One region of the Streptomyces sp. NPDC059454 genome, then DNA from elsewhere that is predicted to be linked to it. Evidence: predicted binding sites of a transcription regulator. Region 1 holds the regulator's gene; the other holds the start of a gene.
What was found. The regulator HrcA, encoded in region 1, represses chaperone genes, less so after heat shock. The targets are predictions, from matches to a motif close to TTNGCACTCNGNNNNNCNGAGTGCNAA.

Region 1 (8,042 bases):
ACCGAGGTGCGTCTGACGTGCGGGCTGGAGGAGGAGACCGGCGCGCTCGTCGTCGAGGTCGCCGACCAGCACCCCTCCCGCGCGCCGCGCGGCGACGATGCGGAGGCGCCGGCGTACGAGACCCCGGAGTACGGGCGCGGCCTGCGCCTCGTCGCCGCGCTCTCCGAGGCATGGGGCATCACCTACCGTCCGGGCACCAAGACGGTGTGGGCGCGCCTGGCCGCCGGGGGGTGCGCGGCGGGCGAACAGATCGAGGCGTACGCGGGGGAGCGCACGCTGGCGCGCGACCTGAGGGTGGCGGAGATCCTCGCGCCGGAGCCGCCCCGGGCGGAACGCGGCGCGCCCGACCCGTTGGAAGCACTCGCCCCGCTGGTCTCCCGATGCCCGTCCGGCCACCGGGAAGGGCCCGGTCCCGCCCGTGACACCTGGCGCGGCGGCTCGTACGGCGACGACTGGCTCGCCCGCCGGCACGGGCGGGACGGGACCTGGCTGGGGCGCGGCGCCCTCTCCTTCCTCGCCGAGGCGTCCGACCTGCTCGCCGGGCAGCTCGACGAGGACCTGGTCACCTCGCTCACCGGGCAGCTGATCGTGCCGCGGCTGGCCGACTGGTGCGCGGTGTGGCTGGAGGACGAGACCACCGGCCACGGCGGCGGCTGGGGCGAAAGGACACGGGCCGGCGGTCCCCGCCTCGCCCGGGTCTGGCACGCCGGCGAGAACCGCATCGAGGAACTGAGCCGGGCACTGGAACAGAACCCACCGCACCCCTGCGACCCGTTGGGCCCGGGTCCCGTCCCCTACCCGTGGCCGGACGAGGCGCTCGACGTCCCCGGTGACGGCGTCTTTGCCTCCGGCACCGCCCTCGCCTACCGGCTCGTCGCCGGCGGGCGCCCGCTCGGCACGCTGGTGATCGGGCGGGGCGGGATCGACCGGTTCCCCGACGAGATCACCGGCCTCGTGGAGGACCTCGGACGGCGCGTCGCGCTCGCCATCGGGGCCGCCCGGCAGTACTCCCGCCAGGCCACCATCAGCGCCGTGCTCCAGCGCGGACTGCTGCCCGGCGCCGTCGCCGAGATCCCCGGCGTACGCAGCGCCCTCGTCTACGAACCCTGCGACAAGGGCGGACCCAGCGGCGACTTCTACGACCTCTTCCCGGCCGGCCACGGCCGCTGGTGCTTCGCCGTCGGCGACGTCCAGGGCAAGGGACCCGAGGCCGCCGTCGTCATCGGACTGGCCCGGCCCTGGCTGCGGCTGCTCGCCCGCGAGGGCTACCGCGTCGCCGACGTCCTGGACCGCCTCAACCAGCTCCTCCTCGACGACGCCACCGAGGCCGCCGACGCCGCCGCCCGCGCGCTGGTGGCCGCCGGTGCCCGCCCGACCGCCCCCGGCGACGGCCCCCAGACCCGTTTCCTCTCCCTCCTCTACGGCGAACTCGTCCTCTTCGACGGCGGCGTCCGCTGCACCCTCGCCTCCGCCGGACACCCCCTGCCGCTGCTGCTCGCCCCCGACGGCTCGGTCCGTGCCGTCGCCCAGCCGCAGACCCTGCTCGGGGTCGTCGAGGACGCCACCTACACCAGTGAGACCTTCGAGATGTACTCCGGCGACACCCTGCTCTGCGTCACCGACGGGGTCACCGAGCGGCGCTCCGGCTCCCGCCAGTTCGACGACGGCGACGGGCTCGCCCTGGCCCTGTCGGGGTGCGCGGGGATGGACGCCGAGCTGATAGCGGAACGGATCACACAGCTCGTGCACGCGTTCGGGGCCCGCCCGCCGGCCGACGATCTCGCGCTGCTGGTGCTCCAAGCGGAGTGACGCGGCGGGTGCGGGACAATGGAGCACATGCCTTCCGCACTCCCCGACGGCGAGCCCGTCCCCGCCGACGGCGCGCTGCCCGCGTCCGCGCTCGCCGGGGTCGCCGACCGCCCCCTCGGCTTCTACCTGCACGTCCCGTACTGCGCGACCCGCTGCGGCTACTGCGACTTCAACACCTACACCGCGACCGAGCTGCGCGGCAGCGGCGGCGTGCTGGCCTCCCGCGACAACTACGCCGAGACGCTGATCGACGAGATCCGTCTGGCCCGCAAGGTGCTGGGGGACGACCCGCGCGAGGTCCGCACGGTGTTCGTCGGCGGCGGCACCCCCACCCTGCTGGCCGCCGGGGACCTCGTACGGATGCTGGGGGCGATCCGGGAGGAGTTCGGGCTGGCGCCGGACGCCGAGGTCACCACGGAGGCCAACCCGGAGTCGGTCGACCCGGCCTACCTGGCGGCCCTCCGCGCGGGCGGCTTCAACCGGATCTCCTTCGGTATGCAGAGCGCCCGGCAGCACGTGCTGAAGGTCCTCGACCGCACCCACACCCCCGGCCGCCCCGAGGCGTGCGTCGCCGAGGCCCGCGCGGCCGGCTTCGAGCACGTCAACCTCGACCTGATCTACGGCACGCCGGGGGAGTCCGACGACGACTGGCGGGCCTCCCTGGACGCGGCGGTCGGCGCAGGGCCCGACCACGTCTCGGCGTACGCGCTGATCGTCGAGGAGGGCACGCAGCTCGCCCGCCGCATCCGGCGCGGCGAGGTGCCGATGACCGACGACGACGTGCACGCGGACCGGTACCTGATCGCCGAGGAGACGCTGTCGGCGGCGGGCTTCGACTGGTACGAGGTGTCGAACTGGGCCACCTCCGACGCGGGCCGCTGCCTGCACAACGAGCTGTACTGGCGGGGCGCCGACTGGTGGGGCGCGGGGCCCGGGGCCCACTCGCACGTGGGCGGGGTGCGCTGGTGGAACGTCAAGCACCCGGGCGCGTACGCGGCGGCGCTGGCGGAGGGGCGGTCGCCGGGGGCGGGCCGCGAGCTGCTGTCGGACGAGGACCGGCGGGTGGAGCGGATCCTGCTGGAGCTGCGGCTGCGGGAGGGCGTGCCGCTTTCCCTCCTCCGTCCGGAGGGGCTGGCGGCTTCCCGGCGGGCCCTGACGGACGGGCTGCTCCAGCATGGACCGTACGAGGAGGGCCGTGCGGTCCTCACCCTGCGGGGGAGGCTGCTGGCGGACGCGGTGGTGCGGGACCTGGTGGACTGACCTGAGATCTCTTCGCCCCCGCCGCCCCTTTTCGTCCCGTCCCCGGGGCTGCGCCCCCGGACCCCCGCTTCGGCCCTGGGCGGAGCCCCGGGTCGGGAAGGGGCGGCGGGGGCGGAAGTGCACGCCTCTCAGGCCGGTGCCGTGACGAAGTCGATCAGTTCCTCCACGCGGCCCAGGAGCTGGGGCTCCAGGTCCCTGTAGGAGCGCACCGAGCCGAGGATCCGCTGCCACGCCTCGCCCGTGTTCGCCACGCGCCACCCCAGCGCCCGGCACACCCCCGTCTTCCAGTCCTGACCACGCGGCACCCGGGGCCACGCCTCGATCCCCACGGAGGCCGGCTTCACCGCCTCCCAGACGTCGATGTACGGGTGGCCCACCACCAGCGCGTGCTCGCTCGTCACCGCCTCCGCGATCCGCCACTCCTTCGACCCCGGCACCAGGTGGTCCACCAGGACGCCCAGCCGCGCGTCCGGGCCGGGGGAGAAGTCCTCGACGATCGACGGCAGGTCGTCCACGCCCTCCAGGTACTCCACGACCACGCCCTCGACGCGCAGGTCGTCGCCCCAGACCTTCTCGACCAGCTCCGCGTCGTGCCGCCCCTCGACGTAGATGCGCCCCGCGCGGGCCACCCGCGCCCGCGCGCCGGGGACGGCGACCGAACCGGACGCCGTACGGGTGGGCCGCCGAGGACCGGCGGCCGGCCGCACCAGCGTCACCGCGCGGCCCTCCAGCAGGAAGCCCCGCGGCTCCAGCGGGAACACCCGGTGCTTGCCGAAGCGGTCCTCCAGCGTCACCGTGCCCGCCTCGCAGCGGATCACCGCGCCGCAGAAGCCGGTGCCGGGCTCCTCCACCACCAGGCCGGGCTCGGCCGCGACCTCGGGAACGGGCGGCTGCGGTTTCTTCCACGGAGGGGTCAGGTCGGCGGAGTACTGGCGCATTCTGATGACGATACGAGGAGCGCGCCCGCGGCGATCAGTCCGACACGCCGAAACGGGCCGCCAGGGCGTCGCGCTGGGCCCGGACGAACGCCGCGTCCACCACCGCGCCGTGGCCGGGGACGTACCGCGCGTCCTCGCCGCCCAGCTCGAGGAGCCGGTCCAGCGCGGCCGGCCAGTGCGACGGTACGGCGTCGGTGCCGGCCTGCGGTTCGCCCGACTCCTCGACCAGGTCGCCGCAGAAGACCACCTCCGGGTCGCCGGGGACGAGGACCGCGAGGTCGTGGGCGGTGTGGCCCGGACCCACGTTCGCCAGCAGCACCTGCCGGCCGCCGCCCGGACCGAGATCGAGCGTCCACTCGCCGGACACCGCGTGCCGCGGCGGGACCAGCGCCTCGACGGCCTCCTCGGCCACACGCGCGTCCAGCCCGTGGCGCACCGCGTCCGCGCGCAGCTCCTCGCGCCCGCGCGCCGTGAGCACCGTCTCCATGCCCACCGCGCCGAACACCTCCGCGCCCGCGAACGCCGCCGTCCCGAGGATGTGGTCGAAGTGGGGGTGGGTGAGCGCGAGATGCGTCACACCGCGACCGGTGAGCGCCTGCGCCTCCCTCCGCAACCGTGCGCCCTCGCCCAGACCGGAACCCGCGTCGACGAGCAGCACGCCGTCCGCGCCGACCACGAGCCCCGCCGTGCAGTCCCACCCCGGCAGCCGGCACCGCCCCACCCCGGAGGCCACTTGCTCCCATCCCGACTCTTCCCAAGTCACGGTCATACCGGGACGCTATCGGGGACGACGCCGCCCGGCACGAGGGCGCGGGGACCGGCCTTGCCCGGGGCGTGCCCCCCGGCCGTACACTGGGCCGGGGAAGTTTGGCACTCGCGTGCGAAGAGTGCCAGGGACGTTACCGCGCGGAAGGCTCTGGAGGTGTGCGCGATGCTCAGTGAACGCAGGCTCCAGGTGCTGCGCGCCATCGTCCAGGACTATGTGGGCACCGAGGAGCCCGTCGGCTCCAAGGCCCTCACCGAGCGGCACAACCTCGGCGTCTCCCCGGCCACCGTGCGCAACGACATGGCGGCCCTGGAGGACGAGGGCTTCATCGCCCAGCCGCACACCAGCGCCGGGCGCATCCCCACCGACAAGGGATACCGGCTGTTCGTCGACAAGCTCGCCGGCGTCAAGCCCATGAGCCCGCCCGAGCGGCGGGCCATCCAGAACTTCCTCGAGGGCGCCGTCGACCTGGACGACGTGGTGGCCAGGACCGTACGGCTGCTCGCGCAGCTGACCCGGCAGGTCGCCGTCGTGCAGTACCCGTCGCTGACCCGCTCCACCGTGCGGCACGTGGAACTGCTGTCCCTCGCCCCCGCGCGGCTGATGCTGGTGCTGATCACGGACACCGGCCGGGTCGAGCAGCGCATGGTCGACTGCCCGGCGCCGTTCGGCGAGTCCTCCCTGGCGGACCTGCGGGCCCGCCTGAACAGCCGGGTCGCCGGCCGACGGTTCGCCGATGTGCCGAGCCTGGTGGAGGACCTCGCGGAGGCGTTCGGGGCCGAGGACCGCGGTACGGTCTCGACGGTGCTCTCCACTCTCCTGGAGACGCTCGTCGAGGAGAACGAGGAGCGGCTGATGATCGGCGGCACCGCCAATCTCACCCGCTTCGGACATGACTTCCCCCTCACGATCCGACCCGTCCTGGAGGCACTCGAGGAGCAGGTCGTGCTCCTCAAACTCCTTGGCGAGGCGGGGGATTCGGGCATGACCGTGCGCATCGGGCACGAGAACGCCTATGAGGGACTCAACTCCACGTCCGTCGTGTCGGTGGGCTACGGTTCGGGCGGCGAGGCGGTTGCCAAGCTCGGCGTGGTCGGACCGACCCGCATGGACTACCCGGGAACGATGGGAGCGGTACGCGCAGTGGCACGGTACGTCGGACAGATCCTGGCGGAGTCGTAGTGGCCACGGACTACTACGCCGTACTCGGCGTACGCCGCGACGCGTCGCAGGAGGAGATCAAGAAGGCCTTCCGGCGGCTCGCCCGCGAGCTGCATCCGGACGTCAATCCTGATCCCAAGACGCAGGAGCGGTTCAAGGAGATCAACGCCGCCTACGAGGTGCTGTCGGACCCGCAGAAAAAGCAGGTCTACGACCTCGGCGGCGACCCCCTCTCGCAGGCCGGCGGCGGTGGTGCGGGCGGCTTCGGGGCCGGTGGCTTCGGCAACTTCTCCGACATCATGGACGCGTTCTTCGGCACGGCGTCGCAGCGCGGGCCGCGCTCGCGCACCCGCCGGGGCCAGGACGCGATGATCCGCATCGACGTCGAGCTGGACGAGGCCGCGTTCGGCACGACCAAGGACATCCAGGTCGACACGGCCGTCGTCTGCACGACGTGCAGCGGCGAGGGCGCCGCTCCGGGCACCACCGCCCAGACCTGTGACATGTGCCGGGGCCGCGGTGAGGTCTCGCAGGTCACGCGGTCCTTCCTGGGCCAGGTCATGACGTCCCGCCCCTGCCCGCAGTGCCAGGGCTTCGGCACGGTCGTCCCCACCCCGTGCCCGGAGTGCGCGGGCGACGGCCGGATCCGTTCCCGGCGCACCCTCACGGTCAAGATCCCGGCCGGTGTCGACAACGGCACCCGGATCCAGCTGGCCGGCGAGGGCGAGGTCGGGCCCGGCGGCGGTCCCGCCGGTGACCTGTACGTGGAGATCCACGAGCTCCCGCACGCGCAGTTCCAGCGGCGCGGCGACGACCTGCACTGCACGGTCACCCTCCCGATGACGGCGGCGGCCCTCGGCACCAAGGTGCCGCTGGAGACGCTGGACGGCATGGAGGAGGTCGACATCCGGCCCGGCACCCAGTCCGGCCAGTCGATCCCGCTGCACGGCCGGGGCGTCACGCATCTGCGCGGCGGCGGCCGGGGCGACCTCATCGTCCACGTCGAGGTCCAGACCCCGGGCAAGCTCGACCCGGAACAGGAACGCCTCCTGCGGGAACTGGCCAAGCTCCGGGGCGAGGAACGGCCCACGGGGCAGTTCCAGCCGGGGCAGCAGGGGTTGTTCTCGCGGTTGAAGGATGCCTTCAACGGGCGCTGACGCACTCGTTCGGGGGTGCCGTCGCCGGGTCCGCCGCCCTGTCGAAAAGTGGCTTATGCCAAGAGGAAGGGCGGATTCGGAGTTGGTCGGAGGACGTGACAACATGCCGTCATGTCCTCCGTGCTGACCGATATCTGCCCGCACCCGATCGTGCAGGCCCCGATGGCGGGCGGTGTCGCCGTGCCGCAGCTCGCCGCGGCCGTGTCCGAGGCGGGCGGGCTCGGTTTCCTGGCCGCCGGCTACAAGACCGCGGACGGGATGTACCAGGAGATCAAGCAGCTGCGGGGACTGACCTCCCGGCCCTTCGGCGTCAACCTCTTCCTGCCGCAGCCGGAGACGGCCGACCCGGCCGCCGTCGGCGTCTACGCCCACCAGCTGGCCGGTGAGGCCTCCTGGTACGAGACCGCGCTCGGCGACCCCGACAGCGGCCGCGACGACGGCTACGACGCCAAACTCGCCGTGCTGCTGGACAACCCGGTGCCGGTGGTGTCGTTCCACTTCGGTGTGCCGGCCCGCGAGGTCCTGGACTCCCTGCGCCACGTCGGTACGTTCACGCTGGTCACCGCCACGACCGCGGAGGAGGCCCGGGCCGTGGAGCGGGCCGGCGCGGACGCGGTGATCGCGCAGGGTGTGGAGGCCGGCGGCCACCAGGGCACCCACCGCGACGTCCCGGAGGCGGACGGCTCCGGCGTCGGACTGCTGTCCCTCGTCGCCCAGGTCCGGGAGTCGGTCGGCATCCCGGTCGTCGCCGCCGGCGGCATCATGCGCGGCGGCCAGATCGCCGCCGTCCTCGCGGCCGGCGCCGCCGCGGCCCAGCTCGGCACGGCCTTCGTCGCCGCGCACGAGTCCGGCGCGCACGCCCTGCACAAGCAGGCCCTCACCGACCCCCTGTACGTCCGCACCGAGCTGACCCGCGCCTTCTCCGGCCGCCCGGCCCGCGCCCTGGTCAAC
Region 2 (8,042 bases), on a different contig from region 1:
GCGAAAAAACTCCGGCGCCGGTGTCGAATCCGGTGTCCCCCGTTCGACGCAGGGGTGAGAGGCCGGGAAGGACCCGGTCCGCACGACCCGAGGAGTCACCGTGCCGCGCTTTCTCTCCCTGATCCGGATCGACGAGAACAACGCCCCCGAAGGCGGACCCAGCCCCGAGCTGATGCAGCGGATGGGTGAGCTGATCGAGGAGATGACGAAGGCCGGGGTCCTGCTGGACACCGCCGGGCTGGTCCCGACCGCCCAGGGCGCCCGGGTGCACTACGAGGGCGGCCGGCTGTCCGTGACGGACGGGCCGTTCACCGAGACCAAGGAGGTCATCGGTGGCTACGCGATGCTGCAGGCCAAGGACAGGGCCGAGGCGATCGAGTGGACCAAGCGGTTCCTGAAGGTGCACGAGCCGCACTGGACGGTGACCTGCGAGGTGCGGGAGGTCGTGGAGGGCTGACGGCTCCCGCGCATCCGGGGATCCTTCCTTGGCTCCGCCACCGTACGGGTGTCTGATGGTGGGCCGTGACACCACAACCCACCACAGACCCCCGTGACGCGGACGCGGACACGGCACGGACCGTCGAGACCGTGTTCCGCATGGAGTCGCCCAGGGTGATCGCCGGCGTGACCCGTGTCGTCCGGGACGTCGGCATCGCCGAGGAACTCGCGCAGGACGCCCTCGTCGCCGCACTGGAACAGTGGCCGCGGGACGGGGTGCCCGACAATCCGGGCGCCTGGCTCATGGCCACCGCCCGCAACCGTGCCGTCGACCTGATCCGCCGGCGGGAGACCTACGCCCGCAAGCTGGCCGAGATCGGCCGGGACCGGTCGGCCGCGGTGGCCCCGCCGGAGGATCCCGCCGACCCGGACGGCATCGACGACGACCTGCTCCGTCTCGTCTTCACCGCCTGCCACCCGGTGCTGTCCGCCGAGGCCAGGACCGCCCTCACCCTGCGGCTGCTCGGCGGCCTGACCACGGCCGAGATCGCCCGCGCCTTCCTCGTGCCGGAACCGACGGTGGCCCAGCGGATCGTCCGCGCGAAACGCACCCTGGCGACGAGGAACGTCGCCTTCGAGGTGCCCCGCGGCCCCGACCGCGAGGCCCGCCTCGGCTCGGTCCTCGACGTCATCTACCTGATCTTCAACGAGGGGTACGCCGCCACGGCCGGCGACGACTGGCTGCGCCCGGCGCTGTGCGAGGACGCGCTGCGGCTGGCCCGCGTGCTGTCCGGGCTGATGCCCAAGGAGCCCGAGGTGCACGGGCTCACCGCGCTGCTGGAGTTCCAGTCCTCGCGCGTCGCCGCCCGTACCGGCCCGGACGGCGCACCGGTCCTCCTCGAGGACCAGAACCGCGCCCGCTGGAACCGCATGCTCATCGCCCGCGGTGTCACCGCCCTCACCCGCGCCGACGCCGTCGCCGCCGGCGCCCCGGGCCCGTACGTCCTCCAGGCGGCCATCGCCGCCTGCCACGCGTCCGCGTACCGCTACGAGGAGACCGACTGGTCCCGCATCGCCACCCTGTACACCCTGCTCGCCGCCCGCGCACCCTCCCCGGTCGTCGAACTCAACCGCGCGGTGGCCGTCTCCAGGGCCGAGGGTCCCGCCGCCGCGCTGCCCCTGGTCGACGCCCTGACCGACGTACCGGTGCTCCGGGACTACCACCTGCTGCCCAGCGTCCGCGGCGACCTGCTGGCCCGCCTGGGCCGTACGGAGGAGGCCCGGACGGAGTTCCGGCGCGCGGCGTCGCTGACCCGCAACGCGCGCGAACGGGCGCTGCTGCTGCGCCGTGCGGCGGAGACCGGCGCGTGATCACCGCACCGGGTGCCCCAGCAGCATCGTCGGGGCGCCGGCGACGCGGGTCAGGAAGACCGTGACGGACTCGGTGCCGTGCGGCTTGGGCAGGACCTTGCGGCGCAGCTCCTCCGGCTCGACGGCCGAGCCGCGCTTCTTCACGGTCAGCGTGCCGACCCGGCGCTCGCGCAGCAGCGCCTTCAGCTTCTTGACGTTGAAGGGGAGCCGGTCGGTGATCTCGTAGGCGGTGGCGTACGGCGTCGGGCGGTGCTCGTCGGCGGTGACGTAGGCGATGGTCGCGTCGATCAGTCCCCCCTGCACTTCCTCGGCCGCCTCGGCGACCAGGTGCGCGCGGATGACGGCGCCGTCCGGCTCGTACAGGTACCGCCCCACCGGCCGGACCTCGGGGTCCGGAAGCATGGTCCCGGGTGTCACGCGGATGCCGGCTCCGGCGGGCAGCAGCATCGCCCGCCGTGCCCCCGGCGTCACGTCCGGGCCGAACCACAGCATGGCCTCCTTGACGTCCCCGCCGTCCGAGACCCACTCGGCCGTCGCTTCCGCGGGGATCGTCTCGTGCGGGATGCCGGGCGCGATCTTCAGCAGGCCGAGCGGCGCTTCGAGCGCGGCGGACACGGCCCAGGACAGGGGAGGGGAGTAGGCCTCCGGGTCGAAGATCCGGCCGCGCTTGGAGGAACGCCGGGCGGGGTCGACGAACACGGCGTCGTATCCGGCCGCGTCCACCTCCGTCACGTCGGCCTCGCGGACCTCGATCAGGTCGGCGAGACCGAGCGCGTCGGCGTTGGCGCGGGCCACCTCACAGGTCAGCGGGTCCCGGTCGACGGCCAGCACCCGGATCCCGGCGCGGGCGAACGCGATCGCGTCCCCGCCGATCCCGCAGCACAGGTCGGCCACGGAGGTCACGCCGAGTTCCTTGAACCGCCCCGCCCGGTACGCCGCCACACTCGCCCGCGTCGACTGCTCCACCCCGTGGGGTGTGAAGAACATCCGCGCGGCGTCCCGCTCCCCGAACTTGGCCGCCGCCCGCTGCCGCAGCCGCGCCTGGCCGAGCGCCGCCGACACCAGTTCGGCGGGGTGCTCGCGGCGCAGCCGGGTCGCGACGGCGAGTTCGTGCGCCGGATCGGTGTCGCGGACCTCGTCGAGGAGGGCGCGGCCTTCGGGGGTGAGGAGGGGGGCGAGGTCGTTCACCGGGTCATTGTGGGCCAGTCGGTGGACGGTGCGCCTCCGGCCGCGGTGTCGGGCCGGGCCCGGACCTTCCGGCTGCGAGGATCCGGCCCCATGCGAGCAGTAGGACAAAACGATAAAAGGTGGCCGATCGGTGGTGTGCGGATCGGCCTCGCGGTACTCGCTCTCGCCTCCATCGCCTCGGGCTGCGGACCTGGCGGCGGCGGTGGCGCCCAGGTCGAACCGGCGGGCGGCCAGCAGCCCCTGAAGGCGCCCCCGGCCCGCGCGCTCGACGCCTACGCCACCAGACTGCGCGCGGCGCACACGGCGAGGGTCGCCGCCGCGAAACGCTGGGGGCTGAAGCGGGTGCCCCTGACCGCCCCGCCGCCCCCGGCGAAGAAGCCGAGGATCACCACCCGGGACGGCTTCGAGGTCGACGGCCACCACCGCCTGGAACTCCCCCCGGTCTTCACCACCGTCCCCACCGACGAGAAGATCCTCTTCCTCACCATCGACGACGGCGCCGAGAAGGACCCGGCGTTCCTGCGGATGATGAGCGAGCTGAAGATCCCGTACAGCGCCTTCCTCAGCGACTACCTGGTCAAGGAGGACTACGGCTACTTCAAGGAGATGCAGGACCGGGGCGTCGCCCTGCACAACCACACCCTCCGCCACCCCTACCTGCCGGACCTGTCCTACGCCCGCCAGAAGCGCGAGATCTGCGGCATGCAGCGCGTCATCGAGGAGCGCTACGGCGAGCGCCCCGTCCTCTTCCGCCCGCCCTTCGGCAACTACGACCGGGCCACCCTGCGCGCCGCGAAGGCATGCGGGATCACCCACGTCCCCCTCTGGAACGAGGAGGTCTTCGCCGACCACTGGGAGTACCGCGAGTGGGACCGCGACCTGCACCCCGGCGACATCGTCCTCAGCCACTTCCGGGGCCGCGAGGACTGGAAGGGCACGATGCCGGACATGATCCGCCGCTTCCTGGACAAGGCCACGGCGGAGGGGTACGCGGTGGCCCGTCTGGAGGACTACCTGTGAGGGCCGCTCTCCTGGCGGGTGCCGTCGCCCTGCTGGCCGTGATCGCCGGATGCGGTCCGCCGGGCGGTCCGTCGGGCGGTCCGTCGGGCGGTCCGCCGGGCGGGACGGGGGACGGTGCGGGCCGGTCGCCCGGCGCCGGTCCGGTGCCGGAGACCGGCGCCCTCCCGCCCGTCGTCGACCACGTCCCGACCCGGGACAAGGTCGTCTTCCTCACCTACGACGACGGCGCCGAACGCGACCCCCGTTTCATCGACCTGGTGCGCGAGCACCGGCTCCCCGTCAGCCTGTTCCTCACGGACACGGTGGCCGGCCCCGGATACGCGCACTTCGCCCGCCTGCGCTCGGTCGGCGCGAGCCTGCAGAACCACACCCTCGACCATCCCGCCCTGCGCGGCCTGCCGTACGCCGGCCAGCGTGCCGAGATCTGCGGCCAGCAGCGCAAGCTCACGTCCCGCTTCGGCGTCCGCCCCCGCCTCTTCCGCCCGCCCTACGGCACGTACGACACCACCACCCTGCGGGCCGCCGCCGACTGCGGCATCGCGGCGGTGGTGCTGTGGCGGGTGGCCCTGGAGCCCGACGGCCACCTCACCTACAGCCACGGCCCCCACCACCTGGAACCCGGCGACATCATCTCCGTACCGTCGGGCGAGGCGCCGACGCTGTCACTGGCGGAACGGACGACACGGGTGCTGGGGAAGTTGGGGGAGCGGGGACTGAAGGTGGGAAAGCTGGAGGACTACGTCGGCCGAATCAGCCCGTCGGCGGTCCCTGGCGAGCACCGCTCACCTGTCAGCCCGTCCGGGGGTATCCCCTCTGGGGGAGTTTGAGGACGAGGCCGTTCAGGCCGAAGCGGGGGCCTGGGGGCGGCAGCCCCCAGTGGACGGTCACTGCAACACCGCCGGCTGCACGCAAGGGTGATTGCAACGCTCCCGCCCCGCGACGCGCCGCAGGCAATTGGCACTCCGCTTGACCGAGTGCTAATCGCAGTCATAGTCTCAGGTCTGGCACTCCCCCCTGGAGAGTGCCAAACACGCGACGGGCAGGTCCGGCACCCGCGACGACGGATCCACCTGGTCGCCACCTCAGACAGTTAACCCCGTGAGATCTCCGAAGGGGGAGGTCGGATCGTGACGACCGCCAGCTCCAAGGTTGCCATCAAGCCGCTCGAGGACCGCATCGTGGTCCAGCCGCTCGACGCCGAGCAGACCACGGCTTCGGGCCTGGTCATTCCGGACACTGCCAAGGAGAAGCCCCAGGAGGGCGTCGTCCTGGCCATCGGTCCGGGCCGCATCGAGGACGGCAAGCGCGTCGAACTCGACGTGAAGGTCGGCGACGTCGTTCTGTACAGCAAGTACGGCGGCACCGAGGTCAAGTACAACGGCGAGGAGTACCTCGTCCTCTCGGCCCGCGACGTCCTCGCGATCGTCGAGAAGTAAGGGACATCCGGGGGTCACCCCGGACAACCCGACCTCGTAGCAAGCACTTTTGCTCGAACCACTGCGCCCCTGGCCCCAGCATCCGACAAGGACCGGGCGCCCGGGGCGCAGTGATTTCACCCAGAATTCCGAGAGGGCTCCCGCTGCCATGGCGAAGATCCTGAAGTTCGACGAGGACGCCCGTCGCGCCCTCGAGCGCGGCGTCAACAAGCTTGCCGACACGGTGAAGGTGACGATCGGCCCCAAGGGCCGCAACGTCGTCATCGACAAGAAGTTCGGCGCCCCCACCATCACCAACGACGGTGTCACGATCGCCCGTGAGGTCGAGATCGAGGACCCGTACGAGAACCTCGGCGCGCAGCTGGTGAAGGAGGTGGCGACCAAGACCAACGACATCGCTGGTGACGGCACCACCACCGCCACCGTGCTGGCCCAGGCGCTGGTCCGCGAGGGCCTGAAGAACGTCGCAGCCGGCGCCTCCCCGGCGCTGCTGAAGAAGGGCATCGACGCGGCCGTCGCCGCGGTCTCCGAGGACCTGCTCGCCTCGGCCCGCCCGATCGACGAGAAGTCCGACATCGCCGCCGTCGCCGCGCTGTCCGCCCAGGACCAGCAGGTCGGCGAGCTCATCGCCGAGGCGATGGACAAGGTCGGCAAGGACGGTGTCATCACCGTCGAGGAGTCCAACACCTTCGGCCTGGAGCTGGACTTCACCGAGGGCATGGCCTTCGACAAGGGCTACCTGTCGCCGTACTTCGTGACGGACCAGGAGCGCATGGAGGCCGTCCTCGACGACCCCTACATCCTCATCACCCAGGGCAAGATCGCCTCCATCGCGGAGCTGCTGCCGCTGCTGGAGAAGGTCATCCAGGCCAACGCCTCCAAGCCGCTGCTGATCATCGCCGAGGACGTCGAGGGCGAGGCCCTGTCGACCCTGGTCGTCAACAAGATCCGCGGCACCTTCAACGCGGTCGCCGTCAAGGCCCCCGGCTTCGGTGACCGCCGCAAGGCGATGCTGCAGGACATGGCCGTCCTCACCGGCGCCACGGTCGTCTCCGAGGAGGTCGGCCTCAAGCTCGACCAGGTCGGCCTGGACGTGCTCGGCTCCGCCCGCCGCGTCACCGTCACCAAGGACGACACCACGATCGTCGACGGCGGCGGCAACAAGGAGGACGTGACCGGTCGCGTCGGCCAGATCAAGGCCGAGATCGAGACGACCGACTCCGACTGGGACCGCGAGAAGCTCCAGGAGCGCCTCGCGAAGCTGGCCGGCGGCGTGTGCGTCATCAAGGTCGGCGCCGCCACCGAGGTGGAGCTGAAGGAGAAGAAGCACCGCCTGGAGGACGCCATCTCCGCGACCCGCGCCGCGGTCGAGGAGGGCATCGTCTCCGGTGGTGGCTCCGCGCTGGTCCACGCCGTCAAGGTCCTCGAGGGCAACCTCGGCAAGACCGGCGACGAGGCCACCGGTGTCGCGGTCGTCCGCAAGGCCGCCGTCGAGCCGCTGCGCTGGATCGCCGAGAACGCCGGCCTCGAGGGTTACGTCATCACCTCCAAGGTCGCCGAGCTCGACAAGGGCCAGGGCTTCAACGCCGCGACCGGCGAGTACGGCGACCTGGTCAAGGCCGGCGTCATCGACCCGGTCAAGGTGACCCGCTCCGCCCTGGAGAACGCCGCCTCCATCGCCTCCCTGCTCCTCACGACCGAGACCCTGGTCGTCGAGAAGAAGGAAGAGGAGGAGCCGGCCGCCGGTGGACACGGCCACGGCCACTCCCACTGAGCGACCCGCTCACAGCGTCACGAGGGCCCGGTACCGCCGCTGTTCGGCGGTACCGGGCCCTCGCCCTGTGCCCTACTCGTACGTGACCTCGGAGGTCTCGTAGACGCAGGCCTTGCCGTCGGGACCGCTGCCGAGTGCGGTCGGCTCGTCGCCGCTGTCGTTGCCCTCGAAGCGCTCGCAGACGATGATCTTCTTCTTGCTGTCACCGACGATCGTCACGTCCGAGAGGGTCGCGGTGTCACCGTAGTTGGCGTTCACCCCGGTGATGACCTTGCCGGGGCTCGCGACCAGGACGTTGTCGATCACGACGTGGCGCTGGTACTGGGTCCCGCAGTTGCCGCACGAACGGTAGAGCTTGCCGAAGTCGGACACCTGGAAGTTCTTGACGGTCAGGGTGCCGGCGCCGTTGTGCTGGAAGACCTTGTCGTCGGCCTTGCGGGCACCGCCGCCGTCGACGACGTAGGCCGCCGAGGCGGACTTGCCCTTGAAGCTGGCGGCGTCCTCGCCGACGTCCTCCCACCACACGTTGACCAGGGTGCAGCTGCCCGAGCAGTGCACTCCGTCGGCGGCGGGCGAACCCAGGATCACGTTCTTCAGCGTCGCGCCGTCGGCGAGCTTGAACATCGGGTCCTGGCCCTCGTCCTGGCCGCTGCCGCCGAGGTCGCCCGAGCCGTGGAAGCGCTTCAGGGAACCGTCGTACACGCCCTTCACCTCGATGGTCGAGGAGACGGGCTGCTCGTCGGTGGCGGTGGGCCAGGAGGCGAACGCGGTGTCACCGGCCGGCTCGTCGTCCGCGGGCACGGTGGCACTGGCGG

Region 2: a site for HrcA is predicted at 4,972-4,998, ahead of groES (co-chaperone GroES). Genes of this name have one in related genera too.

What each region holds. Positions count from the first base shown of each region.
Region 1 is NZ_JBHYVC010000077.1:26,730-34,771, forward strand. Features, by position in the region: gene ACFXAE_RS32560 (SpoIIE family protein phosphatase) at 1-1,809, shown strand, start outside; gene hemW (radical SAM family heme chaperone HemW) at 1,837-3,069, shown strand; gene ACFXAE_RS32570 (DUF3097 domain-containing protein) at 3,198-4,007, opposite strand; gene ACFXAE_RS32575 (MBL fold metallo-hydrolase) at 4,042-4,776, opposite strand; gene hrcA (heat-inducible transcriptional repressor HrcA) at 4,939-5,955, shown strand; gene dnaJ (molecular chaperone DnaJ) at 5,955-7,091, shown strand; gene ACFXAE_RS32590 (nitronate monooxygenase) at 7,203-8,042, shown strand, end outside.
Region 2 is NZ_JBHYVC010000002.1:211,434-219,475, reverse strand. Features, by position in the region: gene ACFXAE_RS02370 (YciI family protein) at 101-457, shown strand; gene ACFXAE_RS02365 (RNA polymerase sigma factor) at 523-1,809, shown strand; gene ACFXAE_RS02360 (methyltransferase domain-containing protein) at 1,810-3,105, opposite strand; gene ACFXAE_RS02355 (polysaccharide deacetylase family protein) at 3,133-4,017, shown strand; gene ACFXAE_RS02350 (polysaccharide deacetylase family protein) at 4,014-4,844, shown strand; gene groES (co-chaperone GroES) at 5,145-5,453, shown strand; gene groL (chaperonin GroEL) at 5,602-7,227, shown strand; gene ACFXAE_RS02335 (pectate lyase) at 7,300-8,028, opposite strand.